Linked DNA regions of Enhydrobacter sp.. The protein of the gene in region 1 interacts with the protein of each later gene in a pairwise test. Links are inferred from orthologs where the notes say so. Each region holds a gene or a part of one and is shown on either strand. Other genes may lie near its edges.

The links.
Region 2: the proteins of ssb (region 1) and OJF58_RS14675 interact in binary tests that used the Escherichia coli proteins (3 or more experiments, as listed by UniProt). The link is inferred for Enhydrobacter sp. from one-to-one orthologs.

The regions. Positions count from the first base shown.
Region 1 is NZ_CP126889.1:3,967,068-3,977,071, forward strand. The notes cover bases 4,910-7,894. They hold ssb (single-stranded DNA-binding protein), read left to right. Parts: upstream 4,910-6,157; coding sequence 6,158-6,631; downstream 6,632-7,894. Other genes in these bases: OJF58_RS19830 (MFS transporter), read right to left, coding at 4,910-5,103; OJF58_RS19835 (aspartate/glutamate racemase family protein), read left to right, coding at 5,374-6,039; OJF58_RS19845 (HAD family phosphatase), read right to left, coding at 6,628-7,269; gyrA (DNA gyrase subunit A), read left to right, coding at 7,519-7,894. Also shown: OJF58_RS19820 (bifunctional aminoglycoside phosphotransferase/ATP-binding protein), read left to right, coding at 1-860; excinuclease ABC subunit UvrA, read right to left, coding at 868-3,768; more of OJF58_RS19830, read right to left, coding at 3,856-4,909; more of gyrA, read left to right, coding at 7,895-10,004. UniProt on the Escherichia coli protein: Plays an important role in DNA replication, recombination and repair. Binds to ssDNA and to an array of partner proteins to recruit them to their sites of action during DNA metabolism. Acts as a sliding platform that migrates on DNA via reptation.
Region 2 is NZ_CP126889.1:2,915,412-2,928,433, reverse strand. The notes cover bases 49-3,018. They hold OJF58_RS14675 (primosomal protein N'), read right to left. Parts: upstream 2,641-3,018; coding sequence 457-2,640; downstream 49-456. Other genes in these bases: fsa (fructose-6-phosphate aldolase), read left to right, coding at 2,750-3,018; OJF58_RS14680 (F0F1 ATP synthase subunit delta), read right to left, coding at 49-272. Outside these bases: more of OJF58_RS14680, read right to left, coding at 1-48; more of fsa, read left to right, coding at 3,019-3,406; OJF58_RS14665 (DUF484 family protein), read left to right, coding at 3,424-4,167; OJF58_RS14660 (tyrosine recombinase XerC), read left to right, coding at 4,172-5,113; OJF58_RS14655 (hypothetical protein), read left to right, coding at 5,197-5,580; OJF58_RS14650 (sigma-70 family RNA polymerase sigma factor), read left to right, coding at 5,658-6,164; OJF58_RS14645 (anti-sigma factor), read left to right, coding at 6,161-6,970; OJF58_RS14640 (hypothetical protein), read right to left, coding at 6,984-7,259; lpdA (dihydrolipoyl dehydrogenase), read right to left, coding at 7,285-8,697; odhB (2-oxoglutarate dehydrogenase complex dihydrolipoyllysine-residue succinyltransferase), read right to left, coding at 8,810-10,072; OJF58_RS14625 (2-oxoglutarate dehydrogenase E1 component), read right to left, coding at 10,107-13,004.

The DNA.
Region 1 (10,004 bases):
AAGGCGCGATCCGGCGCTGCCACGGCGACCTGCATCTGCGCAACATCGTGCTGATCGAGGGCAAGCCGGTGCCGTTCGACGCGATCGAGTTCTCCGAGCGCATCGCCAATATAGACGTGCTGTACGACCTCGCCTTCGCGCTGATGGACCTTTGCCATCGCGGTCTGCGCGCGCTTGCCAACCGGCTGCTGAACGAATGGCTGTGGCGCATCGGCGAGCTCGAGGGGGCACCGCATGACGAGGCGTTGGCGCTGCTGCCGATGTTCCTCGCGCGACGGGCTTCGATCCGGGCCTATGTCGATTCCTCGGTGACGGCGGTGAGCGGGGCGGACAATGAGCCGGCCCGCGCCTACCAGCGCGCGGCCCTCGCTTTCCTGCAGCCGGCGCCGCCGCGGCTGCTGGCGATCGGCGGCCTGTCCGGCAGCGGCAAGACGACGAAAGCCCTGCAGCTTGCGCCTGAGATCGGCCGCGCGCCGGGCGCCGTTGCCGTGCGCAGCGACGTCGAGCGCAAGCGGCTCGCCGGCATCGCGCTCGAGGAGCGCATGCCGGCCGGCAGCTATACGCCCGAGGCCTCGGCCGCGGTCTACGGCGCAATGATGGCGCGCGCCGAGCGCCTCCTGCGCGCCGGCCATAGTGTCGTGCTCGACGCGGTGTTCGCCCGGCCGGAGGAGCGACAGGCGGCGGAGGCGGTGGCGGCGACGGCGGGCGTGCCGTTCGAGGGGATGTGGCTGGATGTGCCCAAGGACATCGCGCAGGCACGCGTTGCCGCGCGCAAGGCAGACGCCTCGGACGCGACGCCCGCGGTGGTGGAGCGCCAATTCGGCTACGAGCTGGGCGAGATCAGGTGGAAGCGGCGTTAAGGAAGGTTCATGCCCGTTTCTTCGCCGCAGCGCTGCGCGGAAGGAGGCGGGCGAGGTAACGGCCGGTGTAGCTCTCGGCAACCTTGACGATTTCCTCCGGCGGGCCCTCGGCGATGATACGCCCGCCGCCCGCGCCGCCGTCGGGTCCCATGTCGAGGATCCAGTCTGCGGTTTTGATGACCTCGAGATTGTGCTCGATCACGAGAACGGTGTTGCCGCCCTCGACCAGCCGGTGCAGCACCTCGAGGAGCTTGCGCACGTCCTCGAAATGGAGGCCCGTGGTCGGCTCGTCGAGGATGTAGAGCGTGCGTCCCGTGGCACGGCGCGACAGCTCCTTGGCGAGCTTGACGCGCTGGGCCTCGCCGCCGGAAAGCGTCGTCGCTTGCTGGCCGATATGGATGTAGCCGAGCCCGACCTGCTGCAGGGTCAGGAGCTTGTCGCGGATCACCGGGACGGCCTTGAAGAATTCGACGCCTTCGTCGACCGTCATTTCCAGCACATCGGCGATCGACTTGCCGCGGAAGGCGATCTCCAGCGTCTCGCGGTTGTAGCGCTTGCCCTTGCAGACGTCGCACTGGACGTAGACGTCGGGCAGGAAGTGCATCTCGATCTTGATGACACCGTCGCCCTGGCAGGCCTCGCAACGGCCGCCCTTGACGTTGAAGGAGAATCGGCCGGGCTTGTAGCCGCGCTCGGTCGATTCGGGCAGTTGCGCGAACCAGTCGCGGATCGGCGAGAAGGCGCCTGTGTAGGTCGCGGGATTGGAGCGGGGTGTGCGCCCGATCGGCGACTGGTCGATGTCGACGATCTTGTCGAGATGGCCGATGCCGTCCAGGCCGTCATGCTGGCCGGGATGCTCGCGCGCACCGTTTAGACGCTTGGCGAGCGCCTTGTAGAGCGTCTCGACGATCAGCGTGCTCTTGCCCGAGCCGGAAACGCCGGTGACGCAGGTGAAGGTGCCGAGCGGGATGGAGGCCGTGACGTTCTGCAGGTTGTTGGCGCGCGCGCCTTTCACGGTGAGCCAGCGGCCTTTCCCCTTGCTTGCCCGGGCCGTCGGCTCGCGCCGCGCCTGCGGGATGGGGATCTGGCGGAAGCCCGACAGATACTGCCCGGTCAGGCTGGCGCTGTTCTGCATCACTTCCTCGGGTGTACCTTCGGCAATCACCTTGCCGCCATGCGCGCCGGCACCGGGTCCCATGTCCACGAGGTGATCGGCGGCGCGGATCGCATCCTCGTCGTGCTCCACGACCAGCACCGTGTTGCCGAGATCGCGCAGACGCGTCAGCGTCTTCAGGAGCCGGTCGTTGTCGCGCTGATGCAGGCCGATCGACGGCTCGTCGAGCACGTAGAGCACACCGGTGAGGCCGGAGCCGATCTGCGAGGCAAGGCGGATGCGCTGGCTCTCGCCGCCGGACAAGGTGCCCGAGGTGCGGTTCAACGTGAGATAGGAAAGGCCGACATTGTCGAGGAAGCCCAGCCGCTCGTTGATCTCCTTCAGGATGCGGGCGGCAATTTCGCGTTGCTTGGCCGTGAGCTTGGGGTCGAGCTCCTGGAACCACTTCACCGCCTCGCCGATCGAAAATTCGGTGACCTGGCTCACGTTCAGCCCGCCGATCTTCACGGCCAGCGCCTCGGGCTTGAGACGCGCCCCGCCGCATGCCTCGCACTTCGCCTCGTGCTGGAAGCGCTCGAGGTCCTCGCGCACCCAGGAGGAATCGGTCTCCTTCCAGCGCCGATCGAGGTTGGGGATCACGCCCTCGAACGGCTTGGTCGTCTGGTACTGGCGGATGCCGTCGTCGTAGCGCATGGCGATCGCCTCGCCGGCGCTGCCGTGCAGGATGACGTCGCGTACCTTCTTGGGCAGATCGCGCCAGGGCGTCGACATCTTGACCTTGTAGTGCTTGGCGATGCTCTCGAGCGTCTGCTGGTAGTACTGCCCCGACGAATCGGCCCACGGCGCGACCGCGCCCTCGGCCAGCGACAGGCGATCGTCCGGCACCACCATCTCCGGATCGAAGAACATCTTCACGCCGAGACCGTCGCAGGCCGGGCACGCGCCTTGCGGCGCGTTGAAGGAGAAGAGCCGGGGCTCGATCTCCTCGATCGTGAAGCCCGAGACGGGGCAGGCAAAGCGCGAGGAGAAGATCGTCCGCTCGCCGGTGTCGGCGTTCTCGGCCACCGCAAGCCCTTCGGCGAGGTCGAGCGCCGTCTCGATCGAGTCGGCCAGCCGATTGCCGAGATCGGGCTTCACCACCAGCCGGTCCACGACCACGTCGATATCGTGCTTGTATTTCTTGTCGAGCGCCGGCGCCGCGGCGATCTCGTGGAGGCTGCCGTCGATCTTGACGCGCTGGAATCCCTTCTTCTGCAATTCCTGCAGGTCCTTGCGGTACTCGCCCTTGCGACCGCGCACGATGGGCGCCATCAGGTAAAGCCGCGTGCCTTCGGGCATCGCCTTCACCCGATCGACCATCTGGGACACGGTCTGGCTCTCGATCGGCAGGCCTGTAGCAGGCGAATAGGGCACGCCCACGCGGGCGAACAGCAGGCGCAGGTAGTCGTAGATCTCAGTGACGGTGCCAACGGTCGAACGGGGATTGCGCGACGTCGTCTTCTGCTCGATCGAGATGGCCGGCGAGAGGCCCTCGATCGAATCGACGTCGGGCTTCTGCATCAGCTCCAGGAACTGGCGGGCATAGGCCGACAGGCTTTCGACATAGCGCCGCTGGCCTTCGGCGTAGATCGTATCGAAGGCGAGGGAAGACTTGCCCGAACCGGAGAGGCCGGTGATCACGACCAGCCTGTCGCGCGGCAGGTCGAGGTCGACGTTCTTCAGATTGTGTTCGCGAGCGCCCCGGATCGAAATGTACCGGTGCGGCTCGGCGGCGGGTAAGCGTGACTTGGCCATCTCTGGAGCAAGAATAGGCGATGCGCGGGATCAGCGCATATGGCTATCCACAGCCGAATCCGCCACCCCGATCCGTGTCAGGAAATGTCAGGCGGCTGCCGCCTCCGCTTCGGCCGCCACTCGCGCGGTCGGCCGGTCGTTCATCAGGAGCTGCAGGGTGCCGGCAACCAGGCCGATCAGCACGCCGATCTTCCAGGCGAGGTCGTAGGAGCCCATGAGATCAAAGAGATAGCCGCCGCCCCAGGCGCCGAGGAAGGAGCCGGCCTGGTGGCTCAGGAAGGCGATGCCGGTCAGCGTCGAGAGGAAGCGCAGGCCGAAGATCTGCACCACCAGCCCGTTCACCAGGGGGATGACGCCCAGCCACAGCGTGCCCATGGCGGCGCCGAACAGCACGACCGAGAGCGGCGTCGGCGGGAAGCTGAAGAACAGGGCCAGGGTGATCGAGCGCAGCAGATAGAGCCCGCCCAGCAACAGCCGCTTGGGGTAACGATCGCCCAGCCAGCCGAACAGCCACGAGCTCAGAATATTGAAGCCGCCGATCAGCATCAGGACGATCGCGCTGTAGGAGGCGTCCATGCCACACTGGGCGAGGTAGGTCGGCAGGTGGGTCGTAAGGAACACGAGCTGCAGGCCGCAGACGAAGAAGGCGGCCGCCATCACGAGATAGCCACGATGGCGGCGCGCCTCGCCCAGGGCGTTCGCCAGCGTCAGGTGCCGGTCGGCGGCGACGCCGTTGGGCAAGCGATCGGCGCGGCTGCCGACCAAGGCGGCCGGCAGCATGGCCAGCGCCAGGATGAGGAAGGCCCAGAGGCCGGCCCGCCAGCCCTGATGGTCGAGAAAGTAGGCGGCGATGGGCGCGGTCAACATGGTGCCGACCGAGCCCGCGGCCGAGACGATGCCGAAGGCCAGGGTCCGCCGCTGGGGCGCCACCACGCGGGCGGCGATGTTGGCGGTGATGCCCGAAGTCGTGCAGGCGAGCGCCACACCGATGAAGACGCCGGCGCCCAGCACGATCGGCCCTGTGCTTGTCGCGGTCGCGGTCAGCCAGAGGCCGAGCATGAAGATCAGGCTGCCGGCCAGCGACACGAAGCGCGTGCCGTACTTGTCGGCAAGGGCACCGGCGAACGGCTGGCTCACGCCCCAGGCAACCTGCTGCACCGAGATGGCCAGCGCGAAATCGGAGATGGCGATGCCCAGCTCGTGCGAGGCCGGAGCCTGGAAAAGCCCGAGATTCTGGCGAATGCCCATGGCAAGCGTCATCATCAGCGCCGCGCCGGTCAGCATCGCGTAGGCCTCGCTCCGCGAGACCTTGGAAACGTGGAAGGCGTCCTTCATAGGTAAACGATACGAACGGCCATCGGCCCAGGCCAATGAAATCCCCGAGGGCCGCCATGAGGCCGGCTCACAACGCGACCGGCGACGGGCGGTTCCTTCGGTGCCGAGTCGCCATCACTGTAGAATGCGGGCCATGGGGCCCGAGGGAGATCGGCAATGCCCAACGCGAGCCAGAAGCGCATCTGGTACCAAAGCTTCGTCCATCCGGTCGAGCAGGCGCCGTATGTCGAGAGCCTGCAGGCAACGCTTGCCCGGGTTGCGGGAGCGGATGTGCACTTCGAGGTCCATGGCCTGGATCCACCAGATCATTCCTTTCACCCGTTGACCGAGTTCCGCTGCGCCAACCAGGTCATCCGCAATGCTCTCGAAGCCGAACAGTCGGGCTATGACGCGTTCGTCCTTGGGCATTTCCAGGAACCGGGCCTGCTCGAAATCCGCGGTTGTCTGGACATTCCCGTCATCGGGCTGGGCGAGGCGAACCTGCTGGCAGGGCTCAGCCTCGGCCATCGGTTCGGGCTGGTGACGATCGATCCGATCCTCATCCCCTGGCACGACCGGCAGGTGAGATCCCATGGCCTGGCCGAGCGCTATGTCGGCACCACGGCACTCAAGATGAACCTCCCGTCCTTCATGCAGGCATTCACCGACCAAGCCACCTATGGCCGCGTGCGCGAGCAGTTCGTGGCGCAGGTCAAGCCGCTGATCGCGGCGGGAGCCGAAGTGGTCATTCCCGCCGGCGGCCTGCCTATGCTGCTGTTCGCGCGTGAATGCCCCTTCGTCGTCGATAGCGCACCGATCATGAATGGCATCGCCGTCGTGGCAAAAGCCGCCGAAATGGCGCTCGCCCTGAAGACGATCACCAAGGTCGTGGTCAGTCGGCGAAGCACCTATGCGAAGGCCGCGCCGGAGGCGATCCGCGAGTTCCTGGCGCGCTGAGCCTGCGGGGCCGGTTACAACCTGAAATCGGTGGCTGCCCACAGGGCGGTGGGGCTAGGTTGCCGGCCGTGAGGTAGGTGCGGCGCCCCGCTGCACCGGGAAAGCGAAGGAGGCCCCGATGGCGGGCAGTGTCAACAAGGTCATCCTGATCGGCAATCTCGGCCGCGACCCGGAAGTGAGGTCCATGCAGGACGGCAGAGCCATGGTGAACATGTCGGTCGCGACGTCCGATACATGGCGCGATCGCCAGACGGGCGAACGCAAGGAGCGTACCGAGTGGCACCGCGTGGTGATTTTCAACGAGAAGCTGGCCGAGGTGGCGCAGAAGTACGTGCGCAAAGGATCGAAGGTCTACGTCGAAGGACAGCTCTCGACCCGCAAGTGGACCGACCAAAGCGGCCAGGAGCGCTATACGACGGAGGTCGTGATCCCGCGCTTCAGCGGCGCGCTCACCATGCTCGACGGTCGCGGCGGCGGCGCTGAAGTCGGCAGCGGCGGCATGGAGGACGAAATCGCCGGCGGTTCGTCGAACGGAGGCCGCCCGGCTTCGCGCGCCGGCAAGGCCGAGCTCGACGACGACATTCCGTTCTAGGCGGGTAGCCCCATCGCCCTGAGCTCGGCGGCGGTCTCTGCAGCCGAGCGATGATGGATGGCGCGCATGCCGACGGCGCGGGCTCCTTCCACGTTGGTCAGCACATCGTCGATGAACACCGCCTCGCCCGGCTGGAAACCGCCGGTTCGGCAAACCAGCTCGTAGATGGCGGCATCGGGCTTGGCATGGCCGATCAGGCCGGAGACCACGTAGTCGCGAAACAGCCCGAGGAATGGGTGGCGCTGGCGGGCGGCGCCGCGCAGCCACGGGTCGAGCAGGTTGGGGGCGTTCGACAGCAGAAAAAGGGGCGTCCCCCCGGCATGCAGCCGCTCGACCAGCGCGGCCATCTCGGGAAAAGCATGGTCGCACATCTCGTCGAATCGCCCATAGAAGGCGTCGATCAGCTCCTCCTTGTCGGGATGCAGCGCCTGCAGGCGCCGAGTCGCTTCGGCTGGATCCCCGCCGTGGTCCTGGACGGCGTGCCATTCACGAGTGGCGACCTCGGCGAGGAAGCGCTCCATCTCGGCTGGATCGGCGAACAGCTTCCGGTAGAGATGGCGTGGGTTCCAGTCGATCAGCACGCCGCCGAAATCGAAGACGGCAACGGAGGGGTTTGGGGGGCTTGTTTTCGAGGCCAAAGGCGGGTCTTTCAAAGGGTGGTTTTCACGGTCAATTTAGCCTGTCAAATCAAGACGTTAAAGGCAGCTTCCCAGAGCGATTTTTGTTGGTCTTTCGGGCCTGGTTTGCTACTGTGCAAAACGTCTTCGCCGACCCTCCGGCGGGGCCGATAAAACGAGCAAAAAACCAGGTTCCACTTGAGCGACGATACGACCCTGCCGCCGGCGCCGCCGCCGTCCGGCACGCCTCCGCCGACCCCGCCGCACGACATCGCGCCGATCACGATCGAAGAGGAGATGCGTCGCTCCTACCTCGATTACGCGATGAGCGTGATCGTGGCGCGCGCCCTGCCCGATGCGCGCGACGGGCTGAAGCCGGTGCAGCGCCGTATCCTCTACGCCATGAAGGAGAACGGCTACGATTCGACCCGGCCGTTCCGCAAGTCCGCCCGCATCGTCGGCGACGTGATGGGCAAATATCACCCGCACGGCGACTCGGCGATCTACGATGCCATGGTGCGCATGGCGCAGGATTTCTCGATGCGCCTGCCGCTTATCTCGGGGCAGGGCAATTTCGGCTCGATGGACGGCGATCCGCCGGCGGCCATGCGCTACACGGAGGCGCGGCTTGCCGTTGCCGCCGAATCGCTGCTGGCCGACTACGACAAGGACACGGTCGATTTCCAGCCGAACTACGACGAGCGGGAGCAGGAGCCGACGGTGCTGCCGGCGGCCTTCCCGAACCTGCTCGCCAACGGCGCGGGCGGCATCGCCGTCGGCATGGCGACCAACATCCCGCCGCACAATCTCGGCGAGCTGATCGATGCCTGTTGCGCGCTGATCGACAATCCCGAGCTCACCATCCAGCAGGTGATGGAGCACGTGCCGGGCCCCGACTTCCCGACCGGCGCCACGATCCTCGGCCGCAACGGCATCCGTGCCGCCTATGAACTCGGCCGCGGCTCGCTCGTCATGCGGGCCAAGACCAGGATCGAGGAAATCCGCGGCGGCCGCGAGGCGATCGTCATCACCGAGATCCCCTACCAGGAGAACAAGGCCCGCCTGCACGAGCGGATCGCCGAGGTCGTGCGCGACAAGAAGGTCGAGGGCGTTTCCGAGGTCCGTGACGAGAGCGACCGCGATGGCGTGCGTCTCGTCGTCGAGCTGCGGCGCGACGCCATGGCCGACGTGGTGCTGAACCAGCTCTATCGCTACACGCCGCTGCAGACGACGTTCGGCGTCAACGCCCTGGCGCTGGATGGCGGCCGGCCGCGCCTGATGACGCTGAAGGAGCTCCTGGAGGCGTTCATCCGCTTCCGCGCCGAGGTCCTGACGCGCCGCACCAAGTACGAGCTCAATCATGCCCGCGACCGCGCCCATGTGCTGGTCGGGCTCGCCATCGCCGTCGCCAATATCGACGAGGTGATCGACATGATCCGCCGCGCGCCGGATCCCGTGGTCGCGCGCGAGCGGCTGATGGCGAGGGACTGGCCGGCGGCGGACGTGGCGCCGCTGATCCTGCTGATCGCCGAGCCGGGCCGCGAGGTCTCCGACGAAGGCACCTATCGCCTCTCCGAGGCTCAGGCCCGCGCCATCCTCGAGCTGCGCCTGCAGCGACTTACCGGCCTCGAGCGCGACAAGATCGCGGACGAGCTGACCGAGGTCGCCAAGCTGATCGAAGGCTATCTCGAGCTGCTGGGCGATCGCGACAAGCTGTTCGCCCTCATGCGCAAGGAACTGATCGAGATCAAGGAGCAGTTCGCGACGCCGCGGCGCACCGAGATCGTCGACAACGAGTTCGAGCAGGACGTCGAGGACCTGATCCAGCGCGAGGACATGGTCGTCACCGTGACCCACGGCGGCTACGTCAAGCGTGTGCCGGTCTCCGCCTATCGGGCGCAGCGCCGCGGCGGCAAGGGCCGGTCGGGCATGGCCACGCGCGAGGACGACTTCGTGTCCAGCCTGTTCGTGGCCAACACGCACACGCCGGTGCTGTTCTTCTCGAGCCGCGGCATCGTCTACAAGCTCAAGGTCTGGCGCCTGCCGCTCGGCGCGCCGCAGGCGCGCGGCAAGGCGTTCGTGAACCTGCTGCCGCTCAGCGAGGGCGAGACCATCACCACCGTGATGCCGCTGCCGGAGGACGAGGCGAGCTGGTCGACCCTGCATGTGATGTTCGCCACGGCGCGCGGCGGCGTGCGCCGCAACGAGCTGTCGGACTTCGTGAGCGTGAACCAGAGCGGCAAGATCGCCATGAAGTTCGAGGGCGACGACGCCGGCGACCGCCTGATCGGCGCGGCGGTATGCGGCGAGGACCAGGATGTGCTGCTGGCCACCCGGCTCGGCCGGGCGATGCGCTTCCCGGTGGCGACGGTCCGCGTGTTCCAGAGCCGCGCCTCGACCGGCGTGCGCGGCATCGCGCTCGCCGACGGCGACGAGGTGATCTCGATGTCGCTGGTCGACGGCGGCAAGAGCATCGCGACCGAGGACCGCGACGCCTATCTCCGCCAGTCGCGCGCCCTGCGCCAGCTTGCCAATCTCGACGATGAAAACGGCAACGGCGCAGAAGAGGCGGCAGCGACCGGCGAGGAGCCGGTGACGCCATCCACTGCCCTCTCGCCCGAGCGATTCAGCGCCCTGCGGGACAAGGAGGAGTTCGTGCTCACCGTGGCCTCGTCGGGCTTCGGCAAACGCACCTCGGCGTACGAGTACCGGGTCACCGGCCGCGGCGGCAAGGGCGTGGAGCTCATGAACCTTTC
Region 2 (13,022 bases), 1.0 Mb from region 1 along the record:
CCGTTGGCGGCCACGGTGCCGACGAAATTGCGCGTAAGGCCCGCGATGCCCGCGGCATCGAGCACGGCCAGCAGCGCCTTGCCCTGCACCTCGCGGCCGATGACGGGGCTCGCGATCAGGCGCGCGAGGTCGGCACTTTCATCGAGGAGCCGGCGGAAGCTGGCGAGATCCTGCGCGACCTGGTCGAGCGCACGGGCATTGTCTGCGAGCTCGAACAGCGCGCTGGCATAGCGTCCGGCAACACCCGATGTGGCGGAGTTAGCGTCTGACACGTCGAAAGCCTCTCCCTGTGCCGTTGCCGGCCGGTAAGCCCTTGAAAACCCAAGTTCTTTTCCGGAAGAACGCCCCTCATCGCGTGCCGCCCCGGGCCGGAAAAGCGCGCGTTGCTACCATGCGCCCTTCCCCGGCGCAAGATTGCTAAGAGCCCGTATTACCTGCCTTTTCCGCATCCCCTTGTCACAGGAAAGAGTAGGGATCGACGTCGATTTGCAGTCGGACGGAACCCGGCAGGCCGATCTCGGAAAGCCAGGCGCGCAGCAACGGTTGCACCGCAACATCGCGGCCGGTCTTGAGCAGGAAGCGGCGGCGGTGACGGCCGCGCAACAGGGCGAGCGGCGCGACCGAGGGGCCGAGCACCGAGACCCCGGCCCGGTGCGGCGCGCGGCGCGCGATGGCGGCGCAGACATTGTCGACGACCGATGCATCGGGTCCCGATACAATCAGCGAGGCCAGCCGGCCATAAGGCGGCATGCCGGCCGCCGCCCGGTCGGCCAGCTCGGCGGCGACGAAGCGGTCGCGATCGTTCGCGACCAGGGCCTGCATCACCGGATGCTCCGGCATATGGGTCTGCACCAGCGCGCGGCCCGGCCGGTCCTGGCGGCCCGCCCGGCCGGCCACCTGATAGAGGAGCTGGAAGGTCCGTTCGGCGGCCCGCAGATCGCCGCCGTTCAATCCCAGATCGGCGTCGACCACGACGACGAGCGTGAGATTGGGAAAATGGTGCCCCTTCGCCGCCATCTGTGTGCCGATCAGGATGTCGATCTCGCCCGCGATCATGCGTTCGACGGCGGCTGTCGCCTCGTGACGATTGATCAGGGTATCCGACGTGAAGAGCTCGAGCCGCGCGTCGGCAAAGAGCGCATGCGCCTCCTCGGCGATGCGCTCGACGCCCGGCCCGCAGGCGACGAACTGGTCGACCGCGCCGCAATGCTTGCATGCCGCGCTCGGCGGCTCGTTGTAGCCGCAGTGATGGCAGACCAGCGTGCGGCGAAAGCGGTGCTCGACCAGCCATGCCGAGCAATGCGGACATTCGAGGCCGTGCCCGCACGCGCGGCACAGGGTGATTGGCGCATAGCCACGTCGGTTCAGGAACAGCAGAACCTGCTCGCCGGCCTCGCGCGTCTGCCTCATCGCCTCGACGACCGGCGGCGACAGCCAGCGACCGCGTGCGGGCGGGGTCTTGCGCAAATCGACTGCCGACAGGCTCGCGAGCTGCTGTCCGCCGTGCCGCGCCGGCAGGTGCAGCGCCTCGTAACGGCCAGCCGTCACGTTGGCGATGCTTTCCAGCGACGGCGTCGCCGAGGCGAGCACGACCGGCGCCGAGACCAGCCGGGCGCGCACCACCGCCATGTCGCGCGCATTGTAGGTGACGCCTTCCTCCTGCTTGAACGAGCCGTCGTGCTCCTCGTCGACGACGATCAGCCCCAGCTTCGCGAACGGCAGGAACAGGGCCGAGCGGGCCCCCACCACCACCTTCACGCGCCCGTCGGCGATGCCGCGCCAGGTCTCGCGCCGTTCCAGGCTGGTGAGATCGGAGTGCCACGAGGCAGGCGCGGCACCGAAGCGATCCTCGAAGCGCCTGAGCCATTGTGCGGTGAGCGCGATCTCGGGCAGCAGCACCAGCACCTGGCGGCCTGCGCCCAGCGCCGCGGCGATCGCCTCGAAATAGACCTCGGTCTTGCCGGCGCCGGGCACGCCGTCGAGCAGCGTCGCCGAGAAACGATGCGCCTTCACCCTGGCGATCAGGGCCTCGGCGGCACGCCTTTGCGCGTCGGAGAGCGCCGGCCCGTCGCGGCGGCCGTCGGGCTGCGGGAAGGCGCGCCGCATCTCGCGCGCCACGCCCTCGAGCAGGCCGGCCGCGGCCATGGTCTTCACCACCGAGGTTCCGACTCCGGCGAGATGCGCGAGCTCGGCCGCCGGCATGGCCGGGCCGTCCTTCAACGCCTCCAGCACGCGCCGCCGGGCAGCCGTCAGCTTCGGCTCGCCTTCGAGGGCCGTCGGCGCCAGGCGATAGATCGTCTCCTTGCGCGCCGCCTCGAGCGCCGACAGCGAGCTCATGGTCATGCGCAGCACGGCCCCGGGCGGCGCGAGTGTGTAGGCCGCGACCCATTCGACGAAGCGCCGCAACGCGTCGGTCATCGGCAGCGCCGGAAGGATGTCGGCCACGTGGCGCAGCTTCTCGCGCGGCACGTCGCCCGTGCCCTCGCCCCACACGACGCCGATCGTCTCGCGCTTGCCCAGCGGCACGATGACGAAGGCGCCCGCCGCAACCTCGAGGCCCTCCGGCACGCTGTAGTCATAGGCATCGGCAAGGGGGAGCGGCAGAAGGACACGCACTGTCCGGAGGTTGCCGTTTTCCACCGATCCCGGGCGCGCCTCCTCCACCTGCGCGGCTTGTGGCTGCGCGGGCGAATCGCTAGAAATTGCGGCGGCACGCCAATCCGAACCACTGGCCATTGGGGTATTTTATATGAAGTTCTTCGTCGATACCGCCGATGTCGCCGAGATCAAGGACCTCGCCGCATCGGGGCTCCTGGATGGGGTCACCACCAATCCCTCGCTGATCATGAAGTCCGGCCGACCCATGCTCGAGGTGATCAAGGAAGTCTGCGCCGTCGTTCCCGGCCCGGTCAGCGCCGAGACGGTGTCGACCGACCACAAGCGGATGCTCGAGGAAGGCAGGAAGCTCGCCAAGATCGCCAAGAATGTGGCGGTGAAGGTGCCGCTCACGCCCGACGGCCTCAAGACCTGCAAGGCGTTGGTCTCGGAGGGCACGATGGTGAACGTCACGCTCTGCTTCTCGGCGGCGCAGGCGCTGCTGGCGGCCAAGGCGGGAGCCACCTTCGTCTCGCCCTTCGTCGGCCGCCTCGACGATATCGGCCAGGACGGCATGCATCTCATCGCCGAGATCATGACGATCTTCCGCCAGTATCCGGACTACAAGACGCAGGTGCTGGTAGCTTCGGTGCGCCACAGCCAGCATGTGATCCAGGCGGCGAAGCTCGGTGCCGATGTCGCCACGGTGCCACCCAACGTATTGCGTGGCCTCTTCAAGCATGTGCTGACCGACAACGGGCTCAAGGCCTTCCTCGACGACTGGGCCAAGACCGGCCAGTCGATCCTCTGACCGCGAGGCGCGGGGGCATGGGCGGAAGGGAGACCGAGGGCACCGTGGAGGCGCCCGACGGGTCGGGGCGGCAGGTGAAGCTGATCACGGCCGACGATGTCGTGGCCTATCTCAAGGCCCACCCCGATTTCTTCACCAAGCATGCCGAGCTGGCGGGCGAGCTTGGCCTCTCTTCCCCGATCCAGGGTCCGGGCGTCATCGACATGCAGCAGGCGATCCTGAAGCGCCTGCGTTCGGAGATCGATCGCCTCAAGAGCGAGCGCACGGAGATCATCGCCAACTCCAGGCAGAACCAGATCGTCCAGAACCGAATCCAGGCGGCGGTGATCAGCATCATCCAGGCGTCGAGCTTCGAGAAGATGATCCATGTCGTCACCCACGAGCTGCCCGATCTCCTGGACGTCGATTTCATCGCCCTCGCGATCGAGGGCACGCCCGACGCGCCGAAGAGGGCGGCGTCGGTGCGCGGCGTCTATGTGCTCGAGCCGGGCGCGATCGATGCCGCCGTCGGCGCCGACAAGCATGCCCGCCTGCGCAGCCACGTCACGGGCGAGGAAGCCTTCTTCGGCGATGTCGCCCGGTTCGTGCAGTCCGACGTGCTCTTGCGCCTGCGTGTGTCGTCCGGCTCGCCGGATGGCGTGATGTGCTTCGGCTCGCGCAACCCGGAGGCGTTCGGGCCGGACATGGCGACCGAGCTCCTGTTCTTCCTGGCCAAGGTGCTGGAAAACACCATCCGCGCCTGGCTCGACCTGCCCGAGTAGCGGCATGCCGGGGAGTCTCGCGGCCGCGCGCGAGGCATGGCGGGACTGGCTGAAAAGCGAGCGACGGCTCGCCGATCATACCCTCGTCGCCTACGAGCACGACGTCGCGACCTTCCTCGGCTTCATGACCAGCTATCTCGGCGCACCGCCGACGCTCGACGCGCTCGCCAGGCTGAAGCCCGCCGAGTTCCGCGCCTGGCTCGCCGACCGCGCCCGCAACGGGCTGGCGCGCCCCTCGACGGCGCGCGCGGTGTCCTCGGTGCGCTCCTTCTTCCACTTCCTCGACAGGGAAAAGCTCGCGCACAATGCCAGCATCGGCACGCTGCAGACGCCCAGGCTGCCGCACGCGGTGCCCAAGGCGCTCTCGGAGGCCGACATGGACGAGGTTCTCGAGGCCGAGTCCGAACGGGAGCGCGAGCCCTGGATCGACAAGCGCGACGCGGCCGTCCTGCTGCTGCTCTACGGCGCCGGCCTGCGCATCGGCGAGGCGCTCGGCCTCACCAAGGCGATGGTCGAGGACCTCCTGGGCGCGGGCCGTGACACGCTGGCCGTTACCGGCAAGGGCCGCAAGACCCGGATCGTGCCGCTCCTGCCACAGGCGCTCGAGGCGCTGGCCGCCTATCGCGACGCCTGTCCGCATCTCGCCGCCCTCGCCGGCAGCCATGCCTTCTTCCTCGGCGCGCGCGGCGGCCCGCTCGACCCCGCGATCGTGCAGAAGCGGGTGCGCGAGATCCGCCGGCAGCTCGGCCTGCCCGACTCGGTGACGCCGCACGTCCTGCGCCACTCCTTCGCCACCCATCTTCTGGGCGCGGGCGGCGACCTGCGCACCATCCAGGAGCTGCTGGGCCACGCCTCGCTCTCGACCACCCAGCGCTACACCGACGTCGACGCCGCCCGCCTGACCTCCGTCTATCGCGCCGCCCATCCCAGGGCGAAGGCGCGGTAGATCACATTTCTTTACCGGCGGCGGGAATAGACCTTCCCTGCCAGCGTCTCTCTTTCGTGCGTCAACATCTGCACGGAGGAGATATGCTCAAGAAGCTCGCTTTCACGGTCTTTGCCATGGCGCTCGCCACATCGGGGGCGGCGTTGGCCGCCGAGCCCTCGTCGATGGCGCCGTCGACCAAGAACGGCATGTTCGTCGATGCCAAGGGCATGACGCTCTACACCTTCGACAAGGACACGCCCGGCAAGTCGGTCTGCAACGGGAAGTGCGCCCAGAACTGGCCGCCGCTCCTCGTCGCCGACGGCGCCAAGGCCTCCGGCAACTGGTCGATCGTCACCCGCGACGACGGGCTGAAGCAGTGGGCCTACAAGGGCAAGCCGCTCTATGGATGGGTCAAGGACACCAAGCCCGGCGACACGACCGGCGATGGCTTCCTGCAGGGCGCCTGGCACGTCGCCCGACCCTGACGGAAGCCGGGGCGCCGGCCGCGTTTCCCGAATGCCCACCCGCCGGCGTCCCGGCTTTCGCGTAGACTGACGCCTCGATGGCCGACATTGCCGCCCTTCTGGAGCAGCAGATCCCGGCGCTGCGCCGCTATGCCTACGCCCTGCTGCGCGACCACGAGCGCGCCGACGATCTCGTGCAGGACACGCTGGAGCGGGCGCTGTCGCGCTGGGCGCTGCGACGCGCCGACGGCGATCTGCGGGCCTGGCTGTTCGCCATCCAGCGCAACCTTTACCTCAGCCGCTGGCGGCAGGACCGCCGCCGGGAAAGCCCGGTCGCGATGGAGGATGCGGCCCTCCCCGGCGTGCCGGCCCGGCAGGAGAGCACGCTCGAGGTCCACGACGTGCTGGCGGCGCTCGACCAGCTCCCCGAGGAGCAGAAGTCGCTGCTGCTGCTGGTGGGGGTCGAGGATTTCTCCTACGACGAGGCGGCGCGCATCCTGGGCATGCCGGTCGGCACGGTGATGTCGCGCCTGTCGCGGGCCCGCCAGCGGCTGCGCGCGATCGTCGAGACCGGCCGCACAACATTGCTCCGGAGAGTGAAATGACCGGCCGGGACGCCGTGGTCCGGGAGGAGGATCTGCAGGCCTATGTCGACGGTTGCGCCGGCGGCGAGCGGCGGACCGAGATCGAAGCCTATCTGGCGCAGCATCCGGATGTGCGCGAGCGCGTGATGCTGGAACAGCGGCAGCGCGCGACGCTGCGCGGCCAGCTCGGGGGCAAGTTCGCCGAACCGGTCCCGTCCCGACTGTGGATCGTCAATATCCAGGCCGCGCGCCGGCGCCGATGGGCACGACGGGCCGGCCTGGCCGCGGCGGGTGTGCTGCTGTTTGCCGGCGGCATCGGCGCCGGCTGGATCGGCGCAAGCCGAACCGAAACGGCCGCGGCACGAGCGACGCCGGCCACGACCGCGGTTGCCGACAGCGCGTCGGCCGCCTACCGCACCTTCGTCGTCGAAGTCGCCCATCCGGTCGAGGTCGACGCCCGGCACGAGGCCCACCTGCTGCAATGGCTGTCGCGGCGCCTCGGCAAGCCGCTGGTCGCGCCCGATCTCAGCCGCTTCGGCTACCGCCTGATGGGCGGACGGCTGTTGCCATCGGACGATGGCGCAGCCGCCCAGCTCATGTACGACGATCCGGCGGGCAAGCGTCTCACGGTCTATGTCCGGGCCGCACAGGGCAACGAGACGGCCTTCCGTTTCCGGCACGAGGGCGAGATCTCGACTTTCGCCTGGATCGACCGCGGTTTCGGCTTCGCGGTCACGGGCGCCGTGTCGCGCGACGAGCTGCTGCCGATCGCCGAGGCGGTCTACCACCGTCTGAACGGCGGCGGTGCGGGGACGGCAAAGGACTGAGCCGGCGGAGAGCTCACTTCGACGGATCGGTGAGATCGTCGAACTCCCGCAGGTGGCGCGGCGCCCAGCGGTGGGTCCGCGCCTTAGAGATCCACTGCGAGAGGGTCGGCCAACGGCGACGCGCCGCCTTCACATAGCGGCGGCCGCTGTCGAATTCGGTGGCGAAGAGGTAGAGGGCCAGCACGAAGAAGATCCAGCCCTGCAGGATGGGCACGAGACCGCCGATCACCGACATGATCAGGCAGGCAACGATCGCGAGCACCATCAACGGCTTGCGCATGTCGGTCACGACACTGTCTTCATGGCAAACGTCTCTACAGGTGGATCGGCCTGTCCCAGGCCGCGAGGGCGGCCTCCTTCATCGCTTCGTTCACAGTCGGATGGGCGTGGCAGACGCGGCCGATATCCTCGGCCGAGGCCGAGAACTCCATCGCCATCACTGCCTCGGCGATCATGGTGCCGGCCTCGGCGCCGATGACGTGCACGCCCAGCACCTGGTCGGTCGCCTTGTCGGCCAGCACCTTCACGAAGCCCTCGGTGGCGCCGTTGGCGCGGCTGCGCGGATCGGCCGTGAAGGGATACTTTCCGATCTTGTAGGCGATGCCCTCCGCCTTGAGCTGCTCCTCGGTCTTGCCGACCCAGGCCACCTCCGGCTGGGTATAGACGACCGAGGGCACGAGATCCCAGTTCACATGGCCCTTCTGGCCGGCCAGCGTTTCGACGCAGGCGATACCGTCCTCGCTTGCCTTGTGGGCGAGCATCGGTCCGTCGATCGCATCGCCGATCGCATAGATGCCGGGCACCGAGGTCTGGAAATGCGCATCGACCTCGATGCGGCCGCGCGACGAGAGCTTGACGCCCGCCTTGTCGAGACCCAGGCCCTCGACGTACGGCCGCCGGCCGATCGACACCAGCAGGATGTCGGCTTCGAGCGTCTCGGGTGCACCGCCCTTGGCCGGCTCGACGGTGATCGCAATGCCGCCGGCCGAAGGCTCGGCCCTGGTCACCTTCGAGCCCAGCCTGAACTTCAGGCCCTGCTTCGCGAGCATGCGATGGAAGTGCTTGGTCACCTCGTCGTCGACGCCGGGTGTGATGCGGTCGAGGAACTCGATCACCGTCACATCCGAGCCGAGACGGCGCCAGACCGAGCCCAGCTCCAGGCCGATGATGCCGGCGCCCACGACCACGAGGCGCCTGGGCACCTCGGCAAGCTCGAGCGCGCCGGTCGAGGACACGATCTTCTTCTCGTCGATCGTGACGCCCGGCAGCGGCGTCGATTCCGAGCCGGAGGCGATCAGGATGTTCCTGGCCGACAGCGTCTCCTTGACCGCGCCGTCGTCGCCCAGGACGGCGACCGAACCCGCCTTCTCGATGCGGCCGGTGCCCTGGAAGGCCGTGATCCTGTTCTTCCGGAACAGGAAGGCGACCCCCTTGGTGGTGGCGTCGACCACCTCGTTCTTGCGCTTCATGAGCTGCGCGAAGTCGAGCCTGGGCAAGCCGAGCTCTATGCCGTGAACCGCGAGATCATGGCCCGCCTGCTCGAAGAGGTGGGACGACTGCAGCAGCGCTTTGGACGGGATGCATCCGACGTTCAGGCAGGTTCCGCCGAAAGTCGCGCGCTTCTCGACCACCGCGACCTTCATGCCGAGCTGCGCCGCCCGGATCGCCGCCACATAGCCGCCGGGCCCGGCGCCGATCACCACCAGATCAAAGGTTTCGTTTGCCATCGCCTATCGCCGCTCCAGACTCGGTGTCATCCCGAGCGCAGCGAGCGAGGGATCCTTGCCGATGGCGAAAGATCCCTCGCTGCGCTCGGGACGACACTGTTTTCGCTAACGCTCAAACCCCCAGCAGCAGCCGCTCGGGATCCTCGATGCATTCCTTCACGCGCACCAAGAACAGCACGGCCTCGCGGCCGTCGATGATGCGGTGGTCGTAGGACAGCGCCAGGTACATCATCGGCCGCACCTTGATCTCGCCGCCCACGACCATCGGCCGCTGCTGGATCTTGTGCATGCCGAGGATGCCGGACTGCGGCGGGTTCAGGATCGGCGTCGACATCAGCGAGCCGTAGACGCCGCCGTTCGAGATGGTGAAGGTGCCGCCCGTCAGGTCGGCGATCGACAGCTTGCCGTCGCGCGCCTTGCGGCCGAGATCGGCGATGCCCTTCTCGATCTCGCCGAAGCCCAGCACGTCGGCATCGCGCAGCACCGGCACCACGAGGCCGTTGGGCGTGCCGACCGCGACGCCGATGTCGTAGTAGTTCTTGTAGACGAGCTCGTCGCCCTCGATCTCGGCGTTGACCGCCGGCAGCTCCTTGAGACCGGCGATGCAGGCCTTGACGAAGAAGGACATGAAGCCGAGCCGCGCGCCGTGCTTCTTCTCGAAATCCGCCTTCAGCCGCTCGCGCAACGCCATGACGTTGGTCATGTCCACCTCGTTGAAGGTGGTGAGCATGGCGGCGGTGTTCTGCGCCTCCTTGAGCCGGTTGGCGATGGTGCGGCGCAGGCGCGTCATGCGCACGCGCTCCTCGCGGTCGGCGCGCGGCCGCGGCCCGGCCGGCACGGCCGGCTTGACGGCAGGCGCGGCGCTCGGCGCCGGGACGGACTGCAGGGCGGCCAGCACGTCGGCCTTGGTGGCGCGACCGTCCTTGCCGGTGGGCTGGATCGCCGACGCGGCCACCTCCTTCTCTTCCGCGAGCTTGCGCGCGGCGGGCCCGGAGGCCGCGAGATTGGCGCCCGGCCCCACGCCGGCCATGACCGGCGCCGGAGCCGTGTGGACCGCAGGCGGAACGGCCGCCGCCGGTTTCGGCGGCGCAGCCACCGGCGCGGGACCGGCGGACGCGGACGAAGCAGCGGCGCCGGCACCGGCCTCGATATGGCACAGCACGCCGCCCACCTGCACCGTGGCGCCCTCGGCCACGGCGAGATCGGCCATGGTGCCCGCCACCGTGGCATTGACCTCGACCGTCACCTTGTCGGTCTCGAGCTCGCACAACGGCTGATCGATCGCCACCACGTCGCCCGCCTTGACCAGCCACTTGGCGACGGTCGCCTCGGTGACCGATTCACCCAACGCCGGGACCTTGATCTCGACGGCCATGACTCAAAACCTCCTTCGTCGCCGACCGTGCGCGTCAGCCGACCGTGAGCGCGCGATCGACCAGATCGGCCTGTTCCTTGAGATGCGTGCGCAGCGCGCCGGTCGCCGGCGACGCCGCTTCGGGGCGGCCGATATAGACCGGCCGCTTGCTTCTGACATCGATACCCGAGAGCGAGCGCTCGATGCGGCGGTCGACGAAGTGCCAGGCGCCCATGTTCTCGGGCTCCTCCTGGCACCACACGACCTCGGCGTTGGGGTAGTGCGCGAGCCGCACGCCCAGCCGCGTGATCGGGAACGGATAGAGCTGCTCGACGCGCAGGATGGCGATGTCGTCGATCTTGCGTTTGCGCCGCTCGGCCAAGAGGTCGAAGTAGACCTTGCCGCTGCACAGGATGACGCGACGTACCTTCTCGCGATCGGCCAGCGTCTCGGTCTCGATCAGGATGCGCCGGAACGACGAGCCGGGGCCGAAATCCGCCAGCGTCGAGACGCACTCCTTATGGCGCAGCAGCGACTTCGGCGTCATGACGATCAGCGGCTTGCGGAAAGGGCGCCGGACCTGACGCCTCAGCGCATGGAAATAGTTGGCGGGCGTGGTCGGCACGACGACCTGCCAGTTGTCCTCGGCCGAGAGCTGCAGATAGCGCTCCAGCCGCGCCGAGCTGTGCTCGGGCCCCTGCCCTTCGTAGCCGTGCGGCAGCAGCATCACGAGGCCGTTCATGCGCAGCCACTTGCTCTCGCCCGAGCACAGGAACTGGTCGATGATGACCTGCGCGCCGTTGGCGAAGTCGCCGAACTGCGCCTCCCACAGCACCAGGGCGTTGGGCTCGGCCGATGAATAGCCGTACTCGAAGCCCAGCACACCCGCCTCGCTCAAGGGGCTGTCGACGACCTCGAAATGCGCCTGCTCGCCGCCGAGATTGTTGAGCGGCACGTACTTGCGCTCGGTGGTCTGATCGATCAGCTCCGAATGGCGCTGCGAGAAGGTGCCGCGCGCCGAGTCCTGGCCGCTGAGGCGCACCGGCGTGCCCTCGGCGAGCAGCGTCCCGAAGGCCAGCGCCTCGCCGGTCGCCCAGTCGATGTCCTTGCCGGTCTCGATCGCCTTGCGCTTCTCGTGCAGGAGACGAACGATCTTGCGGTTGAGGTCGAAGTTCGGGGGCGGCTCGGAGATCGCCTTGCCGACGGCGACGAGCCGGTCGAGCTCGACCGCCGTCATGCCCTTGCGGTCCTCTTCGCCCGGCGCGACGGTGAAGCCGGTCCACTTGCCTTCCAGCCAGTCGACCTTGTTGGGCTTGTAGTTGGCGGCCGCTTCCAGCGCCTTGTCGAGCTTCTGCCTGAGCTCCGCGTCCATCGCCGCGACATCGGCCGCACTCACGACCCCTTCGGCCTCGAGCTGCGCGGCGTAGACCTGCTTCACCGTCTTGTGGCCGCCGATCTTCTTGTACATCAGCGGCTGGGTGAACATCGGCTCGTCCGACTCGTTGTGCCCGTAGCGGCGATAGCAGAACATGTCGATCACGATGTCGCGCTTGAAGCGCTGGCGGAACTCGGTGGCGATGCGGCAGGCATGGACCACCGCTTCCGGATGGTCGCCGTTCACGTGCAGAATCGGCGCCTGCACGATCTTGGCCACCTCGGTGCAATAGGGGCCCGAACGCGAGGAGGTCGGCAGCGTGGTGAAGCCGATCTGGTTGTTGACCACCAGATGAATGGCGCCGCCGATGCGGTAGCCGGCGAGGTCGCTGAGGTCGAGGCTCTCCGCCACCAGTCCCTGGCCGGCGAAGGCTGCATCGCCATGCATCAGGATCGCCATCACCTGGCTGCGTTCCTCGTCGCCGCGCTGGTCCTGCTTGGCCCGTGCCTTGCCCAGCACCACCGGGTCGACCGCCTCGAGGTGCGAAGGGTTGGGCGCCAGCGACAGATGGATCACGTTGCCGTCGAACTCGCGGTCGGCCGAGGCGCCGAGGTGGTACTTGACGTCGCCCGAGCCGCGCATCTCCTCGGGCAACGAGGGGCGCCCCTGGAATTCGGAGAAGAGCGCGGTGTAGCTCTTGTGCATCACGTGCACGAGCGTGTTGAGGCGGCCGCGATGGGGCATGCCGATCACCACCTCGCGCACGCCGAGCTGGCCGCCGCGCTTCAGGATCTGCTCGACGCCGGGAATGAGCGATTCGCCGCCATCGAGGCCGAAGCGCTTGGTGCCGACGAACTTCAGGCCGAGATACTTCTCGAGCCCTTCCGCGTCGACGACCCGCTGCAGGATCGCGCGCCGGCCTTCGAGCGTGAAGTCGGTGCGGTTCTCGACATGCTCGATGCGTTCCTGGATCCAGGCCTTCTGGTCGGGGTCGGAGATGTGCATGTATTCGACGCCGATCTTGCCGCAATAGGTCTTGCGCAGCCGGTCCATGATCTGGCGCAGCGTTGCGGCGTCGCCCAGGCCCAGCACGCCGAAGATCAGGATCGGGCGATCCCAGTCGCCGTCGCCGAAGCCGTAGGTCGCCGGATCGAGCTCGCGATGAGGCGCCTGCTTCACCAGGCCGAGTGGATCGAGGTCCGCCTCGAGATGGCCGCGGATGCGATAGGCGCGGATCAGCAGGAACGCGCGCGAGGTATCGTAGGCGGCGGCGCGGATCGCCTCTTCGCCCTGGCCCGCGAACGGCATCGCCGCCGCGCCGTCGCCGCCCTTGATGTTGAGGTTGGCGGCCGCGCGCGGCATCTCGGAGTCGGGAACATCGATCACGCGGGCCCCGTTGGGCGCCCAGGAAGCGCCGCGCACTTCGGCCAGCACATCGCCCCGCTCCTCGGCCAGCGCCTCGAAGAAGGTGCGCCAGTCGGCATCGACTCGGGCCGGATCCTCGAGGAAGCGCGCGTAGAGCTCCTCGATGAAGGGCGCGTTCGCACCGAACAGGAACGATGTCTGCTCTGCCTGCATGGCTCTTTGCTCCTTCAG